2 regions of the Clostridium novyi NT genome follow, and region 1 is predicted to be linked to the other one. Evidence: riboswitches for the same ligand, from Rfam matches in the RefSeq annotation. Region 1 holds a riboswitch; the other holds the start of a gene.
The links. A riboswitch is a leader RNA that binds a small molecule or an ion and turns the genes downstream of it on or off. The one in region 1 is predicted to bind S-adenosylmethionine.

Region 2: it holds a riboswitch for S-adenosylmethionine, as region 1 does, so the genes downstream of both, metK (methionine adenosyltransferase) here and NT01CX_RS08605 (methionine ABC transporter ATP-binding protein) in region 1, are expected to answer to the same signal.

The regions. Positions count from the first base shown of each region.
Region 1 covers NC_008593.1:1,836,626-1,844,983, reverse strand. Annotated here, with positions in the region: gene NT01CX_RS08630 (spore germination protein) at 1-873, shown strand, start outside; gene NT01CX_RS08625 (GerAB/ArcD/ProY family transporter) at 857-1,969, shown strand; gene NT01CX_RS08620 (Ger(x)C family spore germination C-terminal domain-containing protein) at 1,975-3,102, shown strand; gene NT01CX_RS08615 (methionyl aminopeptidase) at 3,184-4,050, shown strand; gene NT01CX_RS08610 (aspartate kinase) at 4,250-5,566, shown strand; SAM riboswitch class I at 5,663-5,770, shown strand; gene NT01CX_RS08605 (methionine ABC transporter ATP-binding protein) at 5,843-6,799, shown strand; gene NT01CX_RS08600 (methionine ABC transporter permease) at 6,799-7,437, shown strand; gene NT01CX_RS08595 (MetQ/NlpA family ABC transporter substrate-binding protein) at 7,475-8,293, shown strand.
Region 2 covers NC_008593.1:2,202,733-2,211,090, forward strand. Annotated here, with positions in the region: gene NT01CX_RS10205 (SF1B family DNA helicase RecD2) at 1-1,337, opposite strand, end outside; gene metK (methionine adenosyltransferase) at 1,458-2,633, opposite strand; SAM riboswitch class I at 2,704-2,808, opposite strand; tRNA gene NT01CX_RS10215 (tRNA-Tyr) at 2,974-3,058, opposite strand; tRNA gene NT01CX_RS10220 (tRNA-Val) at 3,099-3,174, opposite strand; tRNA gene NT01CX_RS10225 (tRNA-Tyr) at 3,184-3,268, opposite strand; tRNA gene NT01CX_RS10230 (tRNA-Thr) at 3,273-3,348, opposite strand; gene NT01CX_RS10235 (tRNA 2-thiocytidine(32) synthetase TtcA) at 3,601-4,320, shown strand; gene yyaC (spore protease YyaC) at 4,425-4,967, shown strand; gene NT01CX_RS10245 (rod shape-determining protein) at 5,024-6,055, opposite strand; gene spoIIID (sporulation transcriptional regulator SpoIIID) at 6,191-6,445, opposite strand; gene NT01CX_RS10255 (M23 family metallopeptidase) at 6,582-7,346, opposite strand; gene spoIID (stage II sporulation protein D) at 7,522-8,358, opposite strand, start outside.

The DNA.
Region 1 (8,358 bases):
ATAAACTCTAACGGAGTATTAGAACAGTTTATTGAGGGAGAGACATATTCAATATTTCCACAAGTTTTTAATACAGAAAGACCAGACATTGTAGAGGCAAATTTAATGGAAGGAAGAATTGCAGTAATTTTAAGTGGAGTATCACAGGTAATTACAGTTCCAGCTTTATTTGTGGAATTTTTTCATGGAGTTGAAGATTACACACAAAGATTTTGGGTGTCAAACTTTACAAGAATACTAAGGTTTTTAAGCATTCTTGTAATAGTAACATTACCATCAATATATTTAACAGTTATAAAATTTAATGTTGAATTAATACCTGTGCAGTTTATAATTCCAATAAACCAATCAAGAGTAGGAATTGCCCTTACTCCATTTACAGAAATACTCTCCATGGAAATAATAGTGGAGCTTTTGCGTGAAGGTGGTATGAGATTACCTTCTAAAATAGCTCAAACATTAAGTATAGTTGGAGGTATAATTATAGGCCAAACTGCGGTGGAAGCAAAAATCGTAAGTCCACCTACAGCACTTATTGAAGGCATAACAGTAGTATCTACATTTTTAATACCGAATTATGATATGTCACTCGCCATAAGATTATTGCGATTTGTAATGCTTATATTAGCAAATTTTTTGGGTATATTTGGAATAGCAATAGGATGGTTTTTAATAATTACTCATTTATATAGATTAGAAACTTTCAATGCGCCGTATTTTTCAATGAAGAAAGAATTGTTAAAAGATAGTTTCATAAGAACCTCACTGAAAAAGATGAATAAGAGACCTGAAAATATAGAAAAAAATAATATCATAAGGCAAGGAAATATTGAAGTGAAAATTAGGGGTAAAACAAATGGAAAACGAAAATAGTTTACTAGATGAACATGATATTTATTATTTATGTATGAGCAGTATTATTGGAATAGGATTTTTTAAATTATCTCATGATATAGTTAAGATGGTAGGACAAGATGGCTGGATACCTAACATATTAGGTATAGTTTATCCATGCTATATAGCGGCTATATCTGTTTATATAATGAAAAAATTTCCTAATGATAATATTATCTCCATAGGGAAAAAATATTTTGGAAATGTGTTTGGAACCATACTAGGGTTAATTTATATGATGGAATTTATTATGTTAATACCAAGTATTACATCAGGATTTACAAATGTATTAAGGGTATATGCTGTAACATTTTTACCTAGAATTAATATAATCATTTGCATAGTTGCAGTTGCATGGTATTGTTCCTTATCGGGAATAAAAAATATTGCGAGGATGTCTAAACTAATAATTATTATATTCATAATACCTATAGTTATTTCAATAGGAGCATTAAAAAGTGGTAGTATATTAAATCTTCAGCCTGTTTTTCAATCAAGTGTAAAAAATATAGTTAAATCCACATTTTTAACTATATTTCAGTATTCAGGAATAGAATTTTTGGTTTTGATTCATCCGTATTTCAAAAATAAAAAATCACCACAAAAGCCTATATTTAAAGCTATATTTACATTAATGATAATATACACTTGGATAGTATTTATAAGTATATACTATCTAGGACCTGAATTAGTGCCAAAAGCTTCATGGCCATTTACCTTAGTTACTGAAAGTATAGTTGTACCAGTAATAAATAATTTTAGATTTGTTTTTGTATCTTTGTGGTCCATAGTAATGATAAAAACTGCGTCAAACTATTATTATTATGTATGTCTTGGAATAAAATCTAATTTGGGAATAGAAAATAAAGTAGTGGCTGTAGGTTTATTTCCTATTACAATAATTATTGCGATGCTTTATAAAAATGAAATAACTAGAAGGTATATAGGAAATTTAATAATAAATTCTACTGTAATATTTAATGTAGTGTATTTAACTGTAATTTTTGCAATAACATATATGAAAGAAAAACAAAAGCTAAATACTCATAAAAAAGTAGAGAACAAAAGGACTTGATTATTATGAAATATTCCTTAATAAAGAAAGTTTATTTAGTCATAGGATTTTTGATTTTTATTATTTCATATGTCACTAATATAAATAAATTTGTAGCTATAGAAAATCTAGATATTCCAATAGCAATAGGATATGATTTGAAAGGTGGGAGTACAAAAAATCCAATATATAGTGTATCTATAGCTGTATATCAATTTTTAACTGGAAATCAACAACTTGATACAATAGTTATTGGTGGAGATGCAGAGAGTATAACAAATACTAGGGAAGATAGGCAAACAAAGTCTAACAAAAAATTTATATTAGGAAGTGAAAAAGTATTACTTATAAATAAAGAAGTTGCAGAAAAATCTATTTATCCAATAGCAAATACTTTATTTAATAATACATATGCAAATGATACAGCACGTGTTGCTATTTTTAATGGAGACACCGAAGATGCTTTAAATTTTAAAGTAAGAGGATATAACAGTGCCGCGGATTATATACGAGGAATGATTGATAGCTCTGTAAATTATAATTTTTTTTCAGATAATTATAAGATGATAGATATTTATACAAGGCTAGTGGGAGAAGGGAGAAATGTAATACTACCTTATATAGAAATTAAGGATGGCATATTTCAAATGACAGGTGTAGCAATCTTTAACAAAGATAAGCTTGAATATGTTGTAAGTATTGGAGAAGCACAAGTTATTAATTTACTGCGAGAAAATAGGGTATCAGGAATTGTACATATAGAAGATAAAGATGGTCACAATACTAATCTTGATGGCATAAGTAGGAAAAAAGTAACTTGTAAAAAAGAAGGAGATAAATATAAATTTGATATAAATATACTTTTAGAAAGTGACATTATAGAAAATGAAATATATAAGGGAGTAACAAACAATCCAAATATCACAAAAAAGATAGAGAAAGATGCAGAAGAAGTAGTAAAAAGAGCCTCTGAAAAATTTATCACTAAAATGAAACAAGAGATTAAAGTTGATTGCTTGGAACTTGGAAAAGTTGCAGCGGCAAAGTATGGAAGAAAAACAGATATAGATTGGAACAAAGTTGTATGTGAATCTGAAATAAATGTAAATGTTAAAGTAAAATTAAGAAGAGTTGGAAGAGGTATGCTTAGATAAAAACTTCTATAAAATTGTTAAATATGAATAAAGTGATATAATTATATTAAAACAAATTAAAATATTATAGAAGGTGAATAAATGACTAAATTATCAAGAAATGATAAGTGCTGGTGCGGAAGTGGAAAAAAATACAAAAACTGTCATCTGTCTATGGATGAAAAATTAAGTGATTTAGAACTTAAAGGACTTATAGCCCCTCCAAGAAACCTTATAAAAACTCAAGAACAAATAGAAGGTATTAGAAAGAGTTGTCAGGTTACTAAAAAGGTTTTAGATATGGTAGCAGAAAGAATAAAAGAAGGTGTAACTACAGATGAAATCAATACATGGGTTCATGAGTATACACTAGAACTTGGAGCAGAACCAGCTCCACTTAACTATATGGGATATCCTAAAAGTGTGTGTATATCAATAAATGAAGTAGTATGCCATGGTATACCTAGTGACAGACCTTTAAAAAATGGAGATATAGTAAATGTAGATGTAACTAGTAGATTAAATGGTTATTATGGAGATGCTAGTAGAATGTTTATAATTGGTGATGCATCAAGTGAAGCCGTAAAACTAGTTGAAACTGCTAAAGAATGTTTAGATATAGGAATTAAACAGGTTAAACCATATTCTTGTACTGGAGATATTGGATATGCAATTGAAAAGTTAGCTAAGGAAAGAGGATATTCAGTAGTTCGTGAATTTGGTGGTCATGGTGTTGGAGTGGATTTCCATGAAGAACCTTTTATAGATCACTGCGGTATGAAGGATACTGGAATGGTATTAGTTCCAGGAATGACATTTACAATTGAACCTATGATAAATGAGGGAACTTGGAAATGTAAAGTTTTAGAGGATGAATGGACAGCTGTTACAGAAGATGGCAAATTAACAGCGCAATGGGAACATACTATTTTAGTAACAGAAGATGGTGTAGAAATATTAACTGAATAATTTCTAAAAATTAAAAGTCAATAATTAAAGTTTTTAAACAAACTGTAATATTAATATAAAGTATTAATATTACAGTTTTTTCTTCGAAATATTGTATTTTTATGATAATTTACAAAAAAATATTGAAAAAATCTCAATTTGTGATAAGATATTATGAATATATGCTATTAATGAATAAATTAAATTGGGGTGTTAAAATATGAATGATATTATAGTAGCTAAGTTTGGGGGCAGTTCATTAGCCAGTGCAGAACAATTTAGAAAGGTTAAGAAAATTGTTATGGAGGATAGTAACAGAAAGTATGTAGTTCCTTCAGCACCTGGAAAAAGAGATGACAATGATTATAAAATAACAGATCTTTTATATTTATGTCATGCTCACGTTGAGAATAGAATTTCTTTTGATGATGTCTTTAAAATTATTGAAGAAAGATATAAAGAAATAGTAAAGGAGTTAGGCTTATCAATAGATATAAATTTTCACTTAGTAAATATGAAAAAGATAATCTCACAAGGGGTAAGTGTTGATTATACAGTAAGTAGAGGCGAATATTTAAATGGTATAATACTTGCTAATTTTTTAGGGTATGAATTTGTAGATGCAGCTGAAATCATTGCATTTGATAAATATGGATGTTTTGATTCTGATAAAACTAAGGAATTAATTTCAAACAATTTAAAGAATATTGAAAGAGCTGTTATACCAGGATTTTATGGGGCTATGCCAAATGGAGATATAAAAACTTTTTCAAGAGGTGGATCAGACATTACAGGAGCTATAGTAGCAAAGGATGTTAAAGCTAAGTTATATGAAAACTGGACTGATGTTTCAGGATTTTTAATGGCAGATCCAAGAGTTGTGGATAATCCTAAGCCTATTGAAAAAATTACATATAAAGAGCTTAGAGAACTTGCGTATATGGGAGCATCCGTATTGCATGAAGAAGCTATATTCCCAGCTAAAGAAGGAAATATACCTATAAACATAAAAAATACAAATAGACCACAAGACAAGGGAACTTTAATAGTAAATGAAGTAAACTATAAAAATGGTGGAGGAAGAATTACTGGTATTGCAGGCAGAAAAGATTTTACAACAATTGTTATACAAAAAACTTATATGAATGCTGAAATTGGATTTGGTAGAAGATTACTTTCTGCATTGGAAACATATGGTATTTCTTTTGAACATATGCCATCTGGAATAGATACAATATCTATTGTAATAGATGATGCACAACTTGATAATAAGTTAGATAAGTTACTAGAAGAAATAAAAAGACAATGCAATCCAGATTCTATACATGTAATACCTAACATGGCCCTAATCGCCACAGTTGGAATGGGCATGGCAAAAGCAGTAGGTACATCTGAAAAAATATTCTCAGCTCTTGCTAAAAGTCATGTAAATATAGGAATGATAGACCAAGGTTCTAGTGAAATAAATATTATAATTGGTGTAGATGCAAAAGATTTTGAAACAGCTATAAAGTCTATTTATGAGGCATTTGAATAATTTATAGATATTTTTAAAAATTAAGGCTATTGACAAAAGAGGCATAAAATATTATAATAAATAACAGTTTAAAGAGAAAATTAAAAAAATTAATAAGTCTTATCAAGAGAGGTGGAGGGACTGGCCCTATGAAACCCGGCAACCAGTATACATTTTTAGTGTACAATGGTGCTAAATCCTGCAGTGTAAACTGAAAGATGAGGATAAGTAGGAAATTTATATGACCTAAGGATATCCTTAGGTCTTTATTTTTTAAATAAATTAGGGGGTGTTCAAATGATAGAAATAAAAAGTTTGGAGAAATATTTTGGAGATATTAAAGTTTTAGATGATATAAATCTTCATATACAACAGGGAGAAATATATGGAATAGTGGGTTACAGTGGGGCTGGAAAATCTACACTTCTAAGATGTATAAATGGTCTTGAAATATATAATTTTGGAAATGTTATAGTGGATGAAAAAGAAGTAAAAAGCTTAAATGAAAAAGAACTTAGGGAGTTTAGAAAAAATATAGGAATGGTATTTCAAAACTTTAGCTTATTAAGCAGAAAAAATGTTTGGAAGAATGTAGCCCTTCCTATGGAAACTTGGGGATATAAAAAAGAAGATATAAATAAAAGAGTAAAAGAACTTTTAGAATTAGTTGGACTTTATGATAAAGCTAATAGTATGCCAAAGGAATTAAGTGGTGGACAAAAACAAAGGGTTGCCATTGCAAGAGCATTAACTTTGAATCCTAAAATTCTCCTTTGTGATGAGGCTACATCAGCATTAGATCCTAAAACAACAAAGTCTATATTAGAGCTTCTAAAAGAAATAAATAAAAAACTTGGGATTACTATTGTAATAGTAACTCACCAAATGGAAGTTATAAAGGAAGTTTGTACTAAGGTTGCAGTAATGGAAAAAGGAAAATTAGTACAATCAGGGGATGTGGATAAGCTATTCTTAAACCCAACAAAGCAAATGAAAAAGCTTTTAGGAGAGGAAGAAGTACTTCCGGAGGAAGGAATAAATATAAAGATATTTTTTCCAAAAGAATTAAGTCAAAACTCAATAATTACATCCATGGCAAGAGAACTTCAAATGGATTTTTCAATTGTTTGGGGAAAACTTGAAAAGTTTAATAAAGGAGTTTTAGGAAGCTTGGTTATAAATATTAAAGAAGAACAAAGAGATCAGGTGTTTAATTACCTTGGAAATCAAGACATTCATTGGGAGGTGTTATAATGTCAGATATATTATTACCAGCACTTTTAGAAACATTATATATGGTTTTAATATCTACGGCTTTAGCTATAGTAGTAGGATTTATACCAGCAATTATCATGATTATTACATATAAAGATGGACTTAAACCTAATGAAGCTGTATACAAAGTTTTAGATGTTATTGTAAATGTATTAAGGTCTTTTCCTTTTATAATTTTAATGATAGTGTTGATACCTTTAACTAGATTTATAGTTGGAAAATCAACAGGAACAACAGCAGCTATTGTGCCACTAACTATAGGATGTGCGCCATTTGTAACAAGAATTATAGAGTCATCACTTAAAGAAGTAGACAAGGGAGTTGTTGAAGCTGCAAAGTCTTTTGGAGCTAGTACATTTCAAATAGTATTTAAAGTAATGTTAAAAGAAGCGTTACCATCAATTGTATCTGGAATGACATTAACACTTATAAGTATGGTTGGTTTCTCTGCTATGGCAGGTGTAATTGGCGCAGGTGGACTTGGTGCTGTAGCTATGAACTATGGATATTATGCTTTTAAAAATGATGTTTTGATAGTTACAGTAATAGTTTTAATAGTTTTAGTTCAAGCGCTACAAAGTATAGGAACATTTATATATAAGAGAGTAACAAAATAAATTTAATATATAAACAATATTTAGGGGGTAAATAAATATGAAAAGAAGAATATTATCAGTATTACTTGCAAGTACAGTAATTTTAGGGGCAGTTTCATTAGTTGGTTGTGGAGATAAAAAATCAGCTGAGAATAATGGCAAAAAGACTACAATAGTTGTAGGGGCATCTCCAAAGCCACATAAAGAAATATTAGAAAAGGTAAAACCTATTTTAGAGAAAAAGGGATATAAATTAGAAATCAAAGAATTTACAGACTATGTAATACCAAATACTGCTCTTGAAGAAGGGGAAATAGATGCAAACTTCTATCAACATCTTCCTTATTTAGAACAATTCAATAAGGAAAAGGGAACTCATTTAACATCTGTAGCAAAAATACATTTAGAGCCTATGGGTATCTATTCTAAGAAAGTGAAGGATGTTAAAGAAATAAAAAATGGTGCTACAATTTCAGTTCCCAATGATCCAACTAATGAATCAAGAGCTTTAAGATTATTAGAAAAACAAGGATTATTAAAGTTTAAAGAAGGAGAACTTATTACTAAACTTGATATTACTGAAAATCCTAAAAACATAAAGATACAAGAAATAGAAGCAGCACAACTTCCAAGAACATTATCTGATGTAGATGCATCTGTAATAAATACTAACTATGCATTACCAGGTGGATTAGATCCTCTAAAGGATGCTCTTGCACAAGAAGATAAAGATTCTCCTTATGCTAATATTATTGCTGTAAAAGAGGATAACAAAGATAAGGATTATATAAAAGCGTTAAAGGAAGCTGTAAATTCTGAAGAAATAAAGAAATTTATAGAAGAGGAATATAAAGGAGCAATAATTCCATCATTTTAATTTAACATTATACAAAAAAACTGTCGAAGTAAATTCGACAGTTTTTTCAATATTAGCATAAAATT
Region 2 (8,358 bases), 370 kb from region 1:
ACAATTATAAGTCTAGTTCCCATAGGTATAGCCTTTAGGAGATTATTCATAAGCAGTATATCTATCATTGAGGCTTCATCTACTATTACAACATCACATTGAAGTGGCGATTCTTCTGTTTTTAGAAATTCCATATTATCATCATCACTAAATCCAAGTTCTAATAATCTATGTATTGTTTTAGATTCTCTTCCTGTAGCTTCACTCATTCTTTTAGCTGCTCTTCCTGTTGGAGCTGCCATAAATACAGTCATAGAGGCATTTTCAAATATCTCTGTAATACATTTTATTATAGTGGTTTTTCCCGTACCAGGTCCCCCTGTTATTATCTCAATTCCACCTTCAAATGCACCCTTTATAGCTTGTATTTGAGTAGGCGCAAAGCTTATATTATTATCTTTTTCGAACTCTTGTATTTTATCATCTACATCTATATTTAACTTTCCATAATCACTTGTGCTTAAAGTCAATATTTTACTTGTAACAGACAATTCACAGTAATAATAAGGCATTGTAAATACATATTCTTCATTATTTATAGTCTCAATTTTTAATTTTCCATTTAATACTGTCTCTTGAATGTTATTCATAATTTCTTCTTCATTAACCCCAAGCACATCTACTGATTGCTTTAATAACTTTTCTAATGGCATACATGTATTTCCCATACCACAAAATTGATTTACTATGTACTTTATACCACATTGAATTCTAAAAGGTGAATTGGATTCAATCCCTAAGCTTCTGGCTATTTTATCTGCTGTCTTAAATCCTATTCCTGATATATCTTCCGTTAGTGTATAAGGATTTTGTTTCACAACTGCAATAGAATCATGACCATATTTTTTATGTATCTTTACACACTGCTTTGCTGTTACTCCATAAGTCTGTAAAAACACCATTATGTTTCTTACTTCTCTTTGTTTTGAGTATGATTTAGCTATGGTTTCAATCTTTTTTGTACCTATCCCATCAATCTCTTTAAGTTTTTCAATATCTTCATCTAATACATCTAGTGTTTTTTCTCCAAAATGTTCTACTATTTTTTTCGCAGTTACAGGTCCTATTCCTGATATAATACCTGAAGATAAGTATTTTTCTATTCCTTCTAAAGAATTTGGAACTATTTCTTCGCAAGATGTAACTTTAAATTGCTGTCCAAAGTGAGGATGATTAACCCACTGACCCTGTAATTTTAGATTTTGACCTTCCATTACATATGGTATACACCCTGTTATAGTTATTCTCTTTTTATTAGATTTTACATGAGCTACTACATAACCATTTTCTTCATTTTTAAATACTATACCTTCTACAGTTCCATTTAACTCAGTCATAGCAAACCCTCTCCTAAACTTAATTCATTTAAATTAATTATAAGATATAGCTATATTATTCTCAACTAATAAAAGACCAATACCTACTCGGCATTGGTCTTTCTATAATCATTTATATAATTAGATGTATTTTTTTATTTCGTCAACTTTATTTAATTGTTCCCATGGAAGTTCTACATCAGTTCTACCAAAGTGACCGTATGCAGCTGTTTGCCTGTATATTGGTCTCTTTAATTCTAAATCTCTAATAATTGCTCCTGGTCTTAAATCGAAAACTTTATTTACGATATCTACTATTTTGCTATCTTCAATTTTTTCTGTACCAAAAGTATTTACTAAAAGTGATACTGGACGAGCAACTCCTATAGCATAAGCAAGACCTATTTCGATCTTATCTGCAACACCTGCTGCAACTAAGTTTTTAGCAACCCATCTTGCTGCATAAGCTGCTGATCTATCAACCTTTGTTGGGTCTTTTCCAGAGAAAGCACCACCGCCGTGTCTTCCTGATCCGCCGTATGTATCAACTATTATTTTTCTTCCTGTAAGACCTGTATCTCCATGAGGTCCACCTATTACAAATCTTCCTGTTGGGTTAATGTAATATTTTGTTTCGTCATCTAACCATTCATTAGGTACAACAGTCTTTATTACATGTTCCATAATATCCTTTTGAATTTGTTCTTGAGTAACTTCTGGATCATGTTGTGTAGATACAACTACTGCATCTATTCTAACTGGTTTGTTATCTTCGTATTCAACTGTAACTTGAGTTTTACCATCTGGTCTTAAATATGCTAATGTACCATTCTTTCTAACTTCAGCTAATTTTCTTGAAAGTTTATGAGCCATGTTAATTGGTAGTGGCATATATTCTTTTGTTTCGTTTGTAGCAAAACCAAACATTATACCTTGGTCTCCAGCACCAATTGCTTCTACATCGTCTTTTTGTCCTTGTCTTGATTCTAAAGCTTCATCAACACCCATAGCTATATCTTGTGATTGTTCATCTATAGATGTTAATACAGAACAAGTTTCTGCATCAAAGCCATATTTTGCTCTTGTATATCCGATATCTGAAATAACTTCTCTTACAACTTTAGGAATATCAACATAACAATTAGTTGATATTTCTCCCATAACCATAACCATTCCTGTAGTTACTGCTGTTTCACAAGCAACTCTTCCATTTGGGTCATTTTTTAATATAGCATCTAATATAGCATCAGAAATTTGGTCGCACATTTTATCTGGATGTCCTTCTGTAACGGACTCCGAAGTAAATAATCTTCTCATTTATATATACCTCCCAAAAATAAAACCTCTTCTTAGAATTTAAAAGAAGAGGTTGTTTAATCACTTTAAATTCTTATCTTGCAGATTATACTGCAGGAATTAGCACCTTAGTATTTATTTATATACTGGTTGCCGGGCTTCATAGGGCCATTCCCTCCACCTCTCTTGATAAGATGTTACTTATCCAATATTGAATTTTCGAATTTAATATTAACATATACACATTACTATGTCAATAATAGTATACTGTTATTTGTAAGTTATAATAACAAACTAATACAAATTTATAATATATATTTTAATGCAAAATAAAATAAGAGACATATTAATGTCTCTTAGATGGTGGAGGAAGATGGATTCGAACCATCGAAGCGAAACGCAACAGATTTACAGTCTGCCCCCTTTGGCCACTCGGGAATTCCTCCATATTTAGTTTTGAAATATCTATGCCAACTGTTTTATAAATGGTGGGCACAACAGGGCTCGAACCTGTGACCCCCTGCTTGTAAGGCAGATGCTCTCCCAGCTGAGCTATGCGCCCATTTATAAATGGTGGAGGAAGATGGATTCGAACCATCGAAGCGAAACGCAACAGATTTACAGTCTGCCCCCTTTGGCCACTCGGGAATTCCTCCTTGTTGGTGCTGGCACCAGGACTTGAACCCGGAACCTACTGATTACAAGTCAGTTGCTCTACCAGTTGAGCCATGCCAGCTTACTTTATCTTTTGTTTTCTCGTTGACACTTCCCCGCGCCAACGAATATTAGTATACATTGATATTTAATTTATTTCAAACGTCATTTTTATCTATTTAAACAGATTTTCTTTTATTTTATTCATTTTTCACCATTATTCTCATTTTTACTCATGTATTTGATTTTAAATATTCATATTTTCCCCTCTTTATTTGTGTAGTTTACTATATTATAATAAGGTTCATAATTTCATTTAATTTGGAGGATACATATGCAAAAATTATTAAGCAGACTACGTAGAGCTGTAGTCGATTTTGATTTAATTCAAGCTGGTGACAAAATAGCTGTAGGTTTATCCGGTGGTAAGGATAGCATAACTTTATTATATTTACTTAACGCATACAAAAGATTTTCTCCAGAACCTTTTGAGCTAATAGCAATCACTTTAGATCCAGGTGCTGGGGCAGACTTTTCTGAAATGATAAGAATTTGTAAAGAATTAAATGTTCCATATTATTTATTTAAAACTAAAATCAAGGAAATAGTTTTTGATATAAGAAAAGAATCTAACCCTTGCTCTTTATGTGCAAATTTAAGAAGAGGTTCTCTAAATGATCATGCTAAAAAACTTGGCTGTAATAAAGTAGCTTTAGGACATCATAAAAATGACGCTATTGAAACTTTACTTATGTCCATGTTCTATGAAGGTCGTATAAATACATTTTCACCTGACACATATTTAAGCCGTACAGATCTTCATATAATAAGACCTATGATTTACATTGATGAACAAAACATAAAAACATTTATTAAGAACTCTAATATACCTATAGTTGAAAACCCTTGTCCTGCAAATGGGTTTACTAAAAGAGAATATATGAAGGATCTTACATATTCTCTTGAAAAAGATATACCAGGATTAAAAAATAATCTTCTTAATTCACTTTCAAATATAGAGCAACTTAATATATGGCATAAAAAAATTAAATAAATTTTTCTTTTACAATAAAAGGTTGATACAAATTCAACCTTTTTCTTTTTGACTTTCATAATGTTTAAAAGCCTTACATATAAATTATCAAGGAGGTGTGGCTTTTGAATAAAGTTCGAGTTCACTATGATGATAATTTATCTTATTATGAAATAGCCTATTTTTTTAAAGATTACATTAACGAAGATACTATTATTGTATGTATTGGTACAGATAGATGTATAGGGGATTGTCTAGGACCTTTAGTAGGTACTATGTTAACTCTTAAAAACTTTCCTCTAAAAGTGTACGGAACAATTTCTAATCCAATACATGCTTTAAACATAGATAAAAAATTAAAAGAAATAAAACATTTATATCCAAATTGCAATATAATAGGCATAGATGCTTGTTTAGGTAACGAAAAAAATATAGGAGAAATTCAAGCTAGAACATCCCCTATTCACCCTGGAAAAGGTGTTGGAAAATCACTTCCTAACGTAGGTAAAACCTCCATAATAGGTATTGTAGATTCTAGCGATTCTAATGAACTATTTACCAATAGAAATATAAGATTAGATCTTATTGTTAATATGTCAAAAGTTATTGTACATTCTTTAATACATGCATATTATCTTTATCAGCTAAAAAATAGATATAATGATTGAGTGGAATATAAAACGCCCTATAATAAAATTATAGGGCGTTTTATATTAAGTATAGATTAATCTATTAAGTTTATATCTCTTCCTTTATAAGATGCATCTATTTTATCTAAGAACTTTAGTACATTTCCAGTACCAAGTGCCACTGATGAAACAGATTCTTCTGCAACAGATACAGGAACTTTTGTTACTTGTTCAATTAATTTATCTAAACCATGTAATAAAGCTCCGCCACCAGTCATAACAATACCTTTATCAGCTATATCAGCTGCAAGTTCTGGTGGAGTTTTTTCTAGTACTGAGTGAGTGCATTCTGCAATAGCATTAACAGATTCACTTAGAGCTTCTCTCATCTCTTCTGATGTTATTGTTAAATTCTTAGGAAGACCAGTAACCAAATCTCTTCCCTTGATATCCATTGTTGCATTTTCTTCTCTCTTAAATGCAGTACCTATGTTTATTTTTAATTGTTCCGCTGTTCTTTCGCCTATCATAAGCTTGTGTTTTTTTCTTATGTATTTTATTATATCTTCATCAAAATTATCTCCGGCAATTTTAATTGAATTTCTAACAACCATACCGCCTAATGAGATTACCGCAATATCAGTAGTTCCTCCACCAATATCAATAACCATATTACCACTTGCCTTAGTTATATCAAGACCAGATCCAATAGCAGCCGCTAAAGGTTCTTCTATTAAGAACACTTTTTTAGCTCCAGCATTTACTGCTGCATCTTTTACAGCTCTTTTTTCCACCTCTGTAGCTTCACATGGAACACATATAACAACCCTTGGAGCTCCTACTTTTTTCTTTCCACATGCTTTTCTAATAAAATGTTTTAACATTCTTTCAGTTATATCATAATCAGATATAACTCCATCCTTCAAAGGACGAATAGCTACTATATTTCCTGGTGTTCTTCCTATCATTTGTCTTGCTTCTTCTCCAACTGCTAAAACCTTGTTTTTATTTCTATCAATAGCGACAACTGATGGTTCTTGTAATACAATTCCTTTTCCTTTAATATAAACTAGTACTGTGGCTGTACCTAAATCTATCCCCATATCTGTACTCATTCTGAAAAACATTCCAATTTTCACTCCTGCTCTTTGCTATATATTCTACTCTATGACATTATCTATACTTATTATATACGTTTATGTTGATTTATTCCATAGGATTACATAAAATTACTTATATTTCGCATAAAAACAGGATTTTTTTTAACCTTCTAATGTTTTATATTTCATTCTAGTGGCTTTTCCACCTCTTATATGTCTCTCTGATTTATTTAAATCTAACACATCCTTAGCCTCTTTGGCTACTTGTGGATTTATTTTAGGTAATCTTTCAGTCATATCTTTGTGTATCGTACTTTTACTTACGCCAAAAACTTTAGCTGTTTTCCTTATTGTAGCTTTAGATTCGATTATATACTTTGCGACTTCTAGCACTCTTTCTTCAATGTAATCTTTCAAAGTAATTGCTACCTCCTTAACCTTATATATTTATAAATATGCATTTATTTTCTTTTAAATTACTATGTCTACTTATTATTTAGCCATCTTCCGAATAGACTCGGAAAATGGCTTTTAAATGTGTACTTAAGATAAATTAATATTTTATATATTTTTCTGGATTTTCACTTGCAAATTGAGGATCTCCATCTGCTTTTTTAAGTATTTCAAGATGTAAGAAATCACTACCTACTTCTTGTGACATACCTCTTAAGGAAGTCTTTCCAATTGATCCTATTTCTTGTCCTTGTGTTACTTTGTCGCCTTTTTTAACCTTTAGTTTTTTATCTAAATTTCCATAGACACTAGTTTTTCCGCTTTCTGGGTGATAAATAACTACTGTTGTTCCAAAAGAACCATTGTTATCTACCTTTTTAACTTTTCCATCTGCAATAGCTTTTACAGCTGTACCTACTTTTGCATTTATGTTTATTCCAAAGTTTGGTCTATATGATTTTGAAGTTTCCCACCATACTGGTGTTTCTGAATATTTCATAGCAACCTTTCCTTCAACTGGTTTTATGAAATTAGTTTGTGATACTTTAGAAACTGAAACTTCTTTTTTTGAATTATTTGCAACATTTTTCTTTTGTTTTGAATTATTTTTTACCTCAACAGCGTTATCTATCTTTTTATCTTCTTGTAATAGAGCATCCTTTGTTTTTGAGTTCATCTTTTGATTTTGTTTTTGCTGTACATTATTAGTAGCTTCATTTTTGGCAACCTTTCTAGCTTCTTTAGTATTGCTTGCTGTTATTGCTGTAACTACAGCTAATACAGTTAAACAAACAAATAGAGCTATATAAAAGCCTTGTTTCTTTAAAAAATTAGTAAAACTTTTTTTATTATCCTTGTTTTCCATAAAAACACCTCCTTTTTGTAGTTTGTCCGTTAGCAAATAAAAAATACATTTTTTTATTAAAAATTTTTCCTCTTTTTCCATTACTTTTAGACATATTTCGATTTTATGTATATAAAAAAGGTTATTAGTAATGATTCTTACCAATAACCCAAAACTTATCCAACCTATATACTATTTATTTTTTAACATTTAATTTTATTACATCAGTCCCTTTGTAATAATGCTTTAAAATCTCATTATAGTCATATCCCTTGTTTGCCATAGCTTTACTGCCCCATTGACTCATTCCAACCCCATGTCCATATCCTCTACAAGTTATAATCATATTATTATTTTTAAATGCTATATCAAAATTAGATGAATTTAATCCCATAATACTTCTAAACTTACTTCCACTTATAGTTTTTTCCCCAATCTTAATCTTCATTACAGTTCCTGCTTTACTTTTTTCTAATATGCTTATTTGATTTTTTAATTTTTTTGATTTTACATTACAACTTGAATTCCAACTATTTAATTTATCAGCTGCATAATCACAATTAACTGTTTTACTTGAAATATATTTATGTGCTTTTTCCTCTCCAGGACTATCAACACTTTTTAAATATGGTATTTCTTTATTAAATACATTTACTGCATCTTCTGTTTTACCACCACTTGTAGAAAAGTAATAGGGACTCATGACCAATTCTCCATCATAAGATAAAACTTCACCCTCTGTTTCTTTTACAGCCTGTGTAATTTTGTCCCAGAATTCTTTTCTTTTACTTTTAGGCCACATTTTAAGCCTTTCATCTTTATACATGAAAACTTGAAAATCAGTAGTATCATTTACGTCTCCCCCATGAGCTTTAGGCGCATTTCCTGCACCAAAAGCTTCTTTGTGTGCTAGGGCATATGTTCTAGCTGCAACTGCTTGAGATTTTAATGCTTCTAATGGAAATTCTACTGGCATTTCCGCTGATACAACTCCCTTAACATAGTCCTCAAGGTCAATTGAATCTATAGTCTT